2 regions of the Dietzia sp. JS16-p6b genome follow, and region 1 is predicted to be linked to the other one. Evidence: riboswitches for the same ligand, from Rfam matches in the RefSeq annotation. Region 1 holds a riboswitch; the other holds the start of a gene.

What was found. Region 1 has a riboswitch for cyclic di-AMP ahead of CT688_RS03940 (transglycosylase family protein). Riboswitches for the same ligand answer to the same signal wherever they lie in the genome.
Region 2: another riboswitch for cyclic di-AMP. It lies ahead of CT688_RS06315 (C40 family peptidase); the one in region 1 lies ahead of CT688_RS03940 (transglycosylase family protein).

Annotation. Positions count from the first base shown of each region.
Region 1 covers NZ_CP024869.1:871,968-877,584, forward strand. Annotated here, with positions in the region: gene CT688_RS03930 (helicase-associated domain-containing protein) at 1-1,630, opposite strand, end outside; gene CT688_RS03935 (hypothetical protein) at 1,733-1,930, shown strand; gene CT688_RS03940 (transglycosylase family protein) at 2,055-2,675, opposite strand; cyclic di-AMP (ydaO/yuaA leader) riboswitch at 2,685-2,843, opposite strand; gene CT688_RS03945 (hypothetical protein) at 3,022-3,303, opposite strand; gene CT688_RS17995 (cold-shock protein) at 3,425-3,826, shown strand; gene CT688_RS03955 (DUF2771 family protein) at 3,836-4,345, opposite strand; gene CT688_RS03960 (MFS transporter) at 4,342-5,617, opposite strand, start outside.
Region 2 covers NZ_CP024869.1:1,397,254-1,402,870, forward strand. Annotated here, with positions in the region: gene CT688_RS06305 (DEDD exonuclease domain-containing protein) at 1-1,348, opposite strand, end outside; gene CT688_RS17935 (hypothetical protein) at 1,622-1,756, shown strand; cyclic di-AMP (ydaO/yuaA leader) riboswitch at 1,836-1,983, shown strand; gene CT688_RS06315 (C40 family peptidase) at 1,997-2,611, shown strand; gene CT688_RS06320 (NlpC/P60 family protein) at 2,789-3,916, shown strand; gene CT688_RS06325 (glycosyltransferase family 4 protein) at 3,969-5,102, shown strand; gene CT688_RS06330 (long-chain fatty acid--CoA ligase) at 5,148-5,617, opposite strand, start outside.

The DNA of each region.
Region 1 (5,617 bases):
CCCGGTAGGTGGTGGCGGCCCCCGCGGACTCGACATCGGCGAGCAGCTCGAAGTCCGCCGCGAGCTCCGGCACGAGCGGCCCGGGGGCGAGGATGGTGAGGTCGGCCTGGACGATCACCTCCGAGACGGGCTCGGGGAGCGCCGCGCTCAGGACCGGCTCGAGGTCGTCGACCGAGGGGGTCGCGGCGGGGGGACCGGAGACCAGGAGCCTGGCCGCGCTGGTGGCGGTCGTCCCCACCACGAGCCCGAGCCGCCTCGCCTCCGCGACGATCTCTGAGCACGGCCGTGACCCTGCCCGTGAGAACCACATGGGTGAGAACCAGCGCACCACCTCCGGCACCAGCTCGTCGCCCGGCGCGGCCCCGGGCTCGAGCCCGGACAGTGCGCGCAGAACCCGGTCGCGCTCGCCGGCCGCGGGCGGGCCCACCGGATCGCCGAGGGCGGGCACCGTGCCGCCGCCCTCGATCTCGGAACCGACCCGCCACGGCGCGCGGGGCATCGACCACCAGGCCAGGACGAGATCCGCCCAGCGCCGCGCCCGGTCGCGTGCGGCCCACACGTCCGCGGCCTCGGTCGGTGCCCACACCGAGTCGAACCCGGTCTCGCCGACGTCGGTGTCGCCGACGGCGATCAGACCCGCGGCGGCGAGGACCTCGAGCAGCAGGGGGAGTTCCGCTTCTCCCACCCCGGCGGACCGGGCGATCCGGCGCAGTTCCCGGACCCCCACCCCGCCGGCCTTGAGGGTGGCGGCGGGGTGGAGGGACAGCGTCGCGATGACCGCGTCGCAGCGGTGGAGGAGGTCGAGGGCGGCCACGCCCCCGGACGCGTCGATGCTGTCGCCGGACGACGTCCCGGCCGTCGCCCCGGTGCCCGCGGGCCTTCGGCTCCCCGTGCCCGATGCCGACCACCAGGGGAGGTCGAGGAGAGACGAGCCGCTCGACCGGGCTCCGTGCCTGGCCCGGTCCAGGGCGTGTGCGCGGGGCACGACCACCTCGCCGTCGCCGGTGGCGGTGACCGAGGCGAGGCCGGCCTCGACGAGCTCCGCCGCCGCTGCACGGACCGTCTCCGACGCGGCGGGCCCGAGGGAACCCGCGGGCGAGCGGCCGCGGGCGACCGCCGTGAGGACACCCAGCGCCCGGTCGGACAGGCCACTCCACGCGGCGTCGAGCCGGGTCCCGACAGGCTCCCCGGGACGAGGGGCCGTCACCGGCGCGGCGTCGACCGCCGCGCCGGTGACGGGCACGATCCGGGCGTGGGTGATCTCGCCCCAGAACAGCGCGAGATCACGGAGGGTGTCCACGGCCGCGCGGAATGCCGCGTCGCCCTGGTCGACACCGAGACGCTCCGAGACCGCACCGATCGGCACCGGGCCGGAGTCGGCACCGAGCGCGGCGGCCGTGGACAGTACGAGTAGTTCCGGCCAGGTGAGCGTGCCGAGCGCGCGGGCGGTCGACGCGGGCAACCGCAGCCGTGAGGCGAGAACTCCCAGTGACGCCGGGGGAGGGGTGGCCACGTCCGCGCGTCTCTCGCACAGCCGCACGAGCGTCTCGTCGGGCAGTCCGGCCAGCCAGGTGGGGAAATCGGGTTCCCCACTGGTGGGGTGCCGGGGCGTGGTGCGGGAGGTCGACATATCCGCACCAGCCTAGTGAGATGCGGCCGTCGGCGGGAACCGGTGGCGGTGGGGTCCGACCCAGGTGCTGACGGATCGGGCTCGAGGTGAGATGATGTCCACGTGGCTGCCAAGAAACTGACCTACGACAACCCGGGATGGCCCGACGCCTCGTTCGGCGAGCACCCGGTGACCGAACTGGCTGCGCTCGTGGCGGGGGGGTTGTCCCCCTTCGGGCAGGAGATCTTCCCGTTGCCGCAGGAGCGCCTGAACTACGTCCATCCGGAGACGGTGGTCAACAGGTCCCTGCCGTCCCGCTGACCCACCCACCGGTGCCCGGCGTCGGCGCGTCAGTCGGCGTGACGGCGTCGGTGTGGACGACAGAACGGCCCGCCACCCCCTGAGAGGGGGTGGCGGGCCGTTCTCGTGGCCGGTCCGACCCGGATCAGTTCGCCAGGTAGGTGGCGAAGAAGTCGTCCACGGCGGTCTGGTTCTCGGCGTAGGCGGCGTCGATGAGGTCCTTGTTGGCCTGGTAGCCGTCCGTGATCGGCAGGGCGAGTCCGCGGCCCTCGGCGAACGCGGTGAGCGTCGCGACGTGATCGGCGGCCGTGACCGCCACCGGAGCGGCGGGTGCAGCCGGGGCCGCGGCGGGCGCCGGGTTGGACAGGTCACGCGGGGTCGGCGCGGAGTTCAGGCCCAGCTTGGCCGAGCAGGCGGGCCACGCTCCCCAACCCTGACCCGCGAGGGTCCTCTCGGCGACGGCGATCTGCTGCTCGCGGGTCGCCTGGTTGGCGGTCGGAGCGTACTGGGTGCCGCCATAGGCCGCCCAGGTGCTCGGCGAGAACTGCAGTCCGCCGTGGTAGCCGTTGCCGGTGTTGATCCCCCAGTTGCCGCCGGCCTCACACTGGGCGAGACGATCCCAGTCGGAGTCCGGGGCCGCGTTGGCGGCCGGGGCGAGGGCGAGCCCGGCGGCGGAGAACGCGGTGCCCGCGAGGACCACCTTCACCGCCGTCCTGGGTGCGGAGGCGGGGGTGGCAGCGCGGTGGCGTCCGGTGTTCGAGGTCATATACGCGTCAGTCCTTTTCACTCGGTGCCTACGGGGTGAGCTGTCGGGTTCGGACGAGTGCGCCCGGCCGCGGATGGCGGCTTGACCCCAAGGCGACCTGTGGTCGCCGGCCCGGCAAGGGCCCTGATCGGGTCCCCCGTCCCCGCCCGGTTACGGTCACTGTCGCAACGGCCGCAGGGCGGGGTTCGGTGGTGCGTCCGATGCCAACTCGCTGACGAGTCTGACTCGAACAGTAGCGGGTTGATGCCGGATCGTCACCATTCTGAGATAAAACCAGGTCACGCAGAAGGGCGGCTATCAGTGTTATCCGCTCGTTACCTGGAGATTCGCGGACGTGTGGGTTCCGTCACGCCCTGGGCGGCCGGGAGCCGAGGATGGCGTACAGCAGCCCCAGGAGGAACCCGACCGGGGTGAACACCATCGCGCCGACGTAGAGGAACGTGGGGGCGTCCCGGTCCAGCACGAACGGGGTGAGTGCGGCGAGGATCGTGAAGACGACTCCGACTGCGAAGACGGCCAGGGCGGCGACGAACAGCCCGCGACGTCTGGGGCGGGACGGGGTGGGCTGGGCCGCGTGAGGGGTCCAGGGGTCAGGGTCGTCGGCCGGGGGTCGGGCATCTGAGGTCACACCGGGCAGGCTACCGGCCCGATGGGGGCACCGAACCGCCACCTCGGCGAGGGTAGGCTCGACGGCGACGTGGTGATGGTCGGTCGCACCTGTGCGCGATCGTGTGGAGAGGTGGTTCGCGGTGCCCAGTGGCAGGGTCAAGTGGTACGACGCGGAGAAGGGATTCGGTTTCCTGTCCCATGAGGGCGGGGAGGACGTCTACGTCCGGTCCGACGCCCTTCCTGCCGGCGTGGACACGCTCCGGCCCCGCCAGCGGGTGGAGTTCGACATGGTCTCCGGTCGGCGCGGCCCCCAGGCGCTCCGGGTGGTCGTCCACGAGGAGCCCACCGTCGCGCAGGACCGTGCGCCCCGGGGTGGCCCACGGCACTCCCCGGATGAGCTGCACGGGATGGTCGAGGACATGATCAAGGTGCTCGAGTCGACCGTCCAGCCCGAGTTGCGGCGCGGCCACCGTCCCGACCACAAGGTGTCGAGCCGGGTGGCATCGGTTCTCCGCGGGGTCGCCCGCGAACTGGACGCGTGACCGGCAGGATCAGTCCGCGTAGTCGAACCCGACCGACCACTCGCCGCTGAGGATCGTCTCCGAGCCGTCCGCGGCGTAGACCAGCGCGACCGCCCGGAGCGCCAGCCCCTCGATCCGTCCCTCGTCGGGAAGGGTGACCGGGACGAGCAGTTCGCCGGGCCCGTCGGGCTCGACGGTGTACTCGCGGAACCCGTCCGCGCGGACCTCGTAGACGTCGAGCGTGGCGCGGCGCAGCTCGACCGGGAGCCGAACCGTGAGCGTGTGCTCACCCGAGATGACGAACCGGCCCACCGGATTGGCATAGGTGGTGCCGTCGAGGTCCGTGGCCGCGAACGGAGGGACCTCGACGTGATCGCGGTCGGTCGCGACGGTGATCGACGGCACCGACCCGTGGCGTGAGGCCGAGCCCTGCCACGCCCCCACGATCGCGGCGATCATGACGACCACCCACGCCAGGATCGCCCAGGTGACTGGACGAACGCGGGGGCCGGAGGCGGGGGCATCGCTGCGGGAGCTCACTCCTCCATTCTGCCCAGCAGGCGTGCGCCGAACGAACGGGGGTCACGTGGTTCTCCGGGGAACCGGGGTCGGTTGCCGCCGAGCCCGGGCACGAGCGTGGATCCGCGCGCGGTCAGGAGGGACTGCGCGAACAGCAGGGCGCCGACGACCGCGATCACGCCGAAGCCCACGGTGAAGTCCGGCGGCAGGAGGACCCCCAGCGCGCCGCCCGCGACCCATGCCAGCTGCAGAGCCGTCTCGGACCGGCCGAACGCCGACGACCGCGCGGAATCCGGGATGTCCGTCTGGATCGAGGCGTCGAGCGCCACCTTGCCGAGCGCGCTGCTCACCGCGGCCACGAGCGCGAGGGGGGCCGCCGCCCAGATGGAGCCGAGGACCGCCGCCACCACCGCGGCCGACAACGCGGCCCCCGCCGCCGTCGTGGTGATCCGGCCCGGGCGGCCCAGCGGGAGGCGGGCGCCCACGGCGTTGCCCGCGAACGTGCCCAGACCTCCTGCCACACCGGCGATCGCGAGCATCCCGGCCTGTTCCGCCGCCGTGGCGTTCTCCTGGGCCTTGGCCACGAACGCCAGGAACAGGGTGAGGAAGCCGGTCATGAGACGGACCATCGACACGGCCCAGAGGTTGGCCAGGACCTGACGACCCAGTGGCCGGGTCAGGACGGCCTTGAGTCCGCTGACGAGCGGACGGCCGCGGTCCATGCGCAGGGTCGCGGACTCCTCGTCGAGCGAGGCCTCGGCGCGGGCGGGGATGGTCATCGCGACGTATGCCGACACGAGCGCCACCACGGCGAGCAACCAGAGCGCCGCGTCCGAGCCCCACAGCCAGGACACGGCCCCGGCCAGGGCGCCCGCGATCAGTGACCCACACACGTGGCCGAGCACGGTCAGTCGGGAGTTGGTCCGGACCAGGTCGAGCGCCGGCGGCAGGACGTGGGGGGTGATGGAAGCCTTGACCACGCCGAAGGTCTTGGACAGGACGAGCATTCCCAGGGCGAGGGGGTACAGCAGCCACGAGTCGAAATTCAGCGCGAGGATCACCGCGAGCACCGCCCGCAGGGTGAAGGTGAGCGACACCGTGAGGCGCCGCCCGCTGCGAAGCCGGTCGAGCGCCGGTCCGATCACCGGGGCGATCACCGCGAACGGTGCCACCGTCACCAGCAGGTACAGGGCCACGTTGCTACGCGACTCGGCGGTGGCGGCGGAGAAGAACAACGTGTTGGCCAGGGCGACCGCGAGGATGGCGTCGCACGCGAAGTTGGCGACGGTGACG
Region 2 (5,617 bases), 530 kb from region 1:
GCACGACCGCCACCGCCCAGGTGCGCCCGGGCCCGGGTTGGGCCAGGACCAGTTCGCGTAGACCCGCGGTGGAGGAGAGCTCCTGGTGCCGGGTGAGGGTCCGGATCAGTGCCGCCGCGCGATCTCGCAGCCGGGCCGCGCGCTCGAAGGCTCCACCCGCGGCGAGCGAGTCGACCCGGTCGATCATCGCCCTGACGGCCGTGGAGTCCCGGCCGGTGACCAGCGCCTCCCATTCCTCGGCGCCGGGTGGCGAACCGGTGGCCTCCGCCAGATCCAGCCACGCGGCCCTGGCGTCCTCGGTTCTCCGAAAGGGTCCGAGGGCGAACGGGTGTTCCGGGGTCCGGGTGACGTGCCCCCGGATCGCACGTCCCGAGGGAGGGGAGAGCCACCACCCTCGGCGCGGAGACCTGGACCGCCGGTTGTAGGGCGGCTGGAGAGAGTCGATGAGCCGCTCCTCGACGGTCCACGCCTCCAGGAGGTGTGCGCACGGCACCGACTCGACGCTCTCGGCGAGGCCGACCATCGTCCGCATCCTGCCGCGTGGATCAGCTCCGGAGTAGTAGGAGCGGGCTCGGCGCCGGACCGATATGGACGACCCCACGTACAGCGCGCCGCCCGACGCGTCCCGGAACAGGTAGACCCCGGGGCCGGTGGTGAGCGTCTCGGTCAGATTGGCCCGGCGCCGGACCGCGGGGGCGAGGCGTCCGTCGTAGGAACGGAGCTCGGTGAGCGTCGACACCCCGCAGTCACCGACCCTGGAGATCAGTGCGTGAAGGACGTCGACGGTGGCGCGGGCGTCCTGGAGCGCCCGGTGGTTCGGCTCGACTGTGGATCCCAGATGGGAGGCGAGTTCGCCGAGGCGGTGCCCACGGGTTTCGCCCCGATGGAGGATGCGCCGGGCCAGCGTGAGCGTGCACACCGACGGGGGATCGGGCCACGGGTGGCCGGTCGACTCGGCGGCCGCGCGGAGGAATCCGAGGTCGAACCGGGCATTGTGGGCGACCAGTACGGCGCCGCGGGAGAACTCCAGGAACGTCGCCATCACCTCACCGAGTGCAGGGGCCCCGACGAGATCGACGGGCGCGATCCCGGTGAGCCTGCTGATGTGGGCCGGCAGCGAGCCGGTGATGGAGACGAAGGTGGACAGCTCGGCCCGGACCTCCCCACCCCGTACCCGGACCGCGCCGATCTCGGTGATCTCATCCGTTCCCGGCCGGGTACCGGTGGTCTCCAGGTCGACGACGACGAACGTCACCTCGGAGAGCATCGGCTCGAGCTCGTCGAAGGCGGCCTGGACCCCCGTGGTCCCCGGGGTGTGGACCAGTTCTCGAGTCGGGGGGCAGGGCATGGCGCACACGGTAACGATCCGGTCCGACACGGACGTCCGACGCACCCCGCCGTCCGCCGTCCGTCGTCACAGGGGATGGGTGTCGTAGGGGTGGGGTGTCGTACCCGGCCGTTACGGTCTGCCCCGAGCCGCAAATCGCGGCCTGGTAACAAATGGGCAACACGCCCAGGACGGAGTGTGATGTAGATCATGTTCTCGATGGACTGCTCGCGGTGTCCGGCCCGGCCGAGCGGGTGCGAGGACTGTGTCGTCTCCGTGATTCTGTCCGAGGAAGTGCAGGTAGATGCACTATCCGAGGAGTCGTGCGGGTATGTTCTCGAGCCCGAGGTGCGTTCGGCGATCGAGGTGCTCATGGCGCTCGGGCTGGTCTCGACCCTGGAGATCGTGGGTGCTGAAACGGCCGCCTAGCGGATGGGCTGGACTTCGGCGAGATGGTTTCGTAACCTTTTCGAGACCTCGGAAGTCATCACCCGCCCACCGGTGGGGGCCGGGGTCGCCACCAAAGCGCCACCGCGGCGCACCGGGGAACCACGTTCCACTGGGGTGAATCGCCCGACGGCCGAGAGGCCGGGGCGTAGGACAGACTTCCGTGTCCGAACCCGTCAGCTAACCCGGTCGGTGTCCAGGAAGAAAGAGGAAATCACTCTCGTGGGAGCCCACAGCATCAAGGCCAGCTCGACCGGGCGCCGTGTCGCCACCGCAGGACTGCTCGCTGCAGGCGCCGCCGTCGCAGGCGCCGGGACCGCGGCCGCCGCACCGGTGACCGTCGACGTACCCGTCGAACTGCGTCTGCCCGGTGTGCCCGCACAGGTCACCGTCGATCTCCCAGAGGGCATCGCCCTGCCGGCCGGCCTCGTCCCGGTCGCGGCAGCCCAGGCCGCCCCCGTCGAGTTCGCCACCCCGGCGCCGGAGATCTCCACCGGCCAGCGCATCCTCGACGCCGCGAGCACCCGCGTCGGCTCGCCTTACGCCTGGGGCGCCACCGGCCCCAATTCGTTCGACTGCTCCGGCCTGACCTCGTGGGCGTACAAGGAGGCGGGGATCTCCATCCCGCGTACCAGCCAGGCCCAGATCGGCGGCGGCACCCAGGTCGCCAAGGCCGACCTGCAGCCCGGGGACATCGTCGCGTTCTACAGCGGCGCCAGCCACGTGGGAATCTACGCCGGCAACGGCCAGGTCGTGCACGCCCCGTACTCCGGCACCTCGGTGAGCTACGCGCCGCTGGATTCCATGCCGTTCTACGGTGCGACCCGCTACTACTGAGTCGCCCCGCACACGCGCTCCAGCGGACCCCGCCGATCCCCGGTCACGTAACCGGTGTCGGCGGGGTTCGTCGTCTGTACTATCTCGACAACGACCATCCCGACCACGGTGCAATCCACCGCCCCCGTCGTGCTCCGTCCGTCTCCGAACCATGATCCGAGAATGCCGCATCTGCCCATGACCCAGAGATCCCGGTCGATCGCCCTCACCGTTGCCGCCTTCGCCCTCCTGGGCTCCGGCGGAGTGATGGTGCCGGCGCAGACGGTGTCGGCCCAGACCGTGGATCCCGGGACGGCGGGCCCGGCCGGGGCCGAGAGCACCGGTACGACGGGCCCGCCCCAGGACACCGCGCCGGAACGATCCGCCTCGTCAGGCCAGGCCACCGGTGAGGACCTGGTCGAGCTGGCGAGGCTGTCCGCGGAGGCCGGCGCACTCGGGGAGGAACTGCACCTGGCGCGAGCGGATCTGGAGAGGGCCGACGCCGAACGGCAGCGACGCGAGCGCGAGGCCGGAGTTGCCGCCGGACTCGCCGCCGTCGCCGATCTGGGGGCGTCGCGCGACCAGTCGCTCGTCGATCGACTCGCGACTCTCCGCTACCGCGGGGGCGATACCGGTGCCACCCGGGCCGCCGTCCTCGCCGAGAGCCCCCGAGACCTGGTCGACCGGATCGGTACTCTGCAGCGGCTCTCCGGCGCCACCACCAGTGCGCTCGGCGCCTCGCGCGCCGCCTCAGCGGAGGCCGCCCGTCTCCGGGTGGAGGCGGATCTCGCGTCGGAAGCCGCGCGCGCCTCGGCGCGTGACGCCCAGCGACGCGCGGATGACCTCGATCAGCGGTCGGACGAGATGAGAGTGCGGATCGACGAGGTGAGACGTCGCGTGGACGCTCTCTCCGACGCGCAGCGTGCACTCTGGGCCGGCGGCCCCCTGGTGCCCCCGGGGTACGTCGCCCCGGCGATCGACGGGGTCAACACGGCCGCCCTGAACGTGGCCCTCACCCGGATCGGTGCCCCGTACTCCTGGGGGGCGACCGGACCGTCCGAGTTCGACTGCTCCGGCCTCATGGTGTGGGCGTACGCGCAGGAGGGCAAGACGCTTCCCCGGTCGAGTCAGGCGCAGGCGGTGGCGGGGGCGCCCGTGGCGATGCCGGACATCCAACCCGGAGACCTCGTCATCTACTACGCGGGTGCGACCCACGTCGGCATGTACGCCGGCGACGGACTCGTCCTCCACGCGCCGACCTACGGGGTGCCGGTCAAGCTCGAGAAGGTCGACGCGATGCCGATCAGCGGGGTCCGTCGCTACTGACGCGTGGGCGCCGGGCAGGCGATCCCCGGGCGGTGTGGCAGTCTCGGACGTGATGACGAAGACCCTGCTGATCACCAACGACTATCCGCCGCGGCCCGGTGGTATCCAGTCGTACCTGGAGACCTATCTGGCGCACCTGGACCCGGAGGACGTGGCGGTCCTCGCCTCGACGTTCCGGGGCCGGGACTCGATCGAGTACGACGACTCCCGCCCCTATCTGGTCGAGCGGGTCCCGACGGAGATGCTGCTGCCCACACCGGATCTCGCGAAGCGTGCCCGGCGACTGGCCTCGGACTTCGGGGCGAGCACGGTGTGGTTCGGTGCGGCAGCACCGCTGGCCGCCATGGCACCCGTCCTGCGGGAGGGGCCCGTCACCCGCATCGTCGCCAGCACCCACGGCCACGAGGTGGGGTGGTCGATGCTGCCGGGTTCGCGCCAGGTGCTCAGGATGATCGGTGAGTCCACGGACGCCGTCACCTACGTGAGTGAGTACACGAGGCGACGCCTCGCGGCGGCGTTCGGCCCGCACGCGAGGCTCGTGCACCAGCCCGGGGGGGTCGACACGGACAGGTTCCGGCCCGATCCCGTGCGGCGGCGGGCGATCCGCGAGCGCTACGGGGTGGCGGACCGTGAGGTGATCGTGTGTCTCTCCCGCCTCGTCCCGCGAAAGGGACAGGACGCGCTCATCCGCTCGCTGCCCGAGATCGCCCGCCGCGTCCCGGAAGCGGTCCTCGTCGTCGTCGGGGGTGGCCCGTACCGGCGGACGCTGGAGGGTCTGGCGCGCAGGCACGGGGTGACGGACCGGGTGATCTTCACCGGCCGGATCCGGGCGGACGAGATCGTCGATCACCACCGGATGGCGGACGTGTTCGCCATGCCCTGCCGCACGCGGGGTGGGGGACTCGACGTGGAGGGGCTGGGGATCGTGTATCTGGAGGCCTCGGCCTGCGGCGTCCCAGTCGTGGCCGGCCGGAGTGGTGGCGCCCCGGAGACGGTCCTGGACGGGACCACCGGGCTCGTGGTGGACGGGACCTCGACGGGCGAGATCGTCGACGCCGTGGCCGGTCTGCTCTCGGACCGGCCACGCGCGTCGTCGATGGGTGTCCGCGGACGCACCTGGGTTCTCGACTCCTGGCGCTGGGAAGACCTCGCCCGCAACATGCGGCGAGTGCTCTCCGGGGACTAGCTTCCCGATCGAGTCCCGATCCGGGCGTGGATCGAGTCTCGGACGTCAGGTGTAGAGATCCTCGATCTGTGCTGCGAACTTCTGGTGCACCACGTTCCGCTTGACCTTGAGCGACGCGGTGAGTTCACCGGTCTCCTCGGTGAACTGATCGGGGAGGACGTGGTACTTCTTGATGGCCTCCGAATGGGAGACGGTGCTGTTGGCCCGGGACAGCGCCTGGTCGAGATGCTCGATCATGTCCGCGTCCCGCAGCAGCTCGTACAGGGACCCGGTCTTGTGGTGGTGGGCCTTCCACCGGTCCAGTGCCTCGGGGTCGAGGGTGATCAGCACCGAGATGAACGGCTTCCCGTCGCCCACACACACGGCCTCGGCGACGAGCGGGTCCGCCCGGAGCGCGTCCTCGAGCTGGTTCGGAGCGACGTTCTTGCCGCCCGCGGTGACGATGATCTCCTTCTTGCGGCCGGTGATGGTCAGGTAGCCGTCCTCGTCCAGCGATCCGAGGTCCCCGGTCCGGA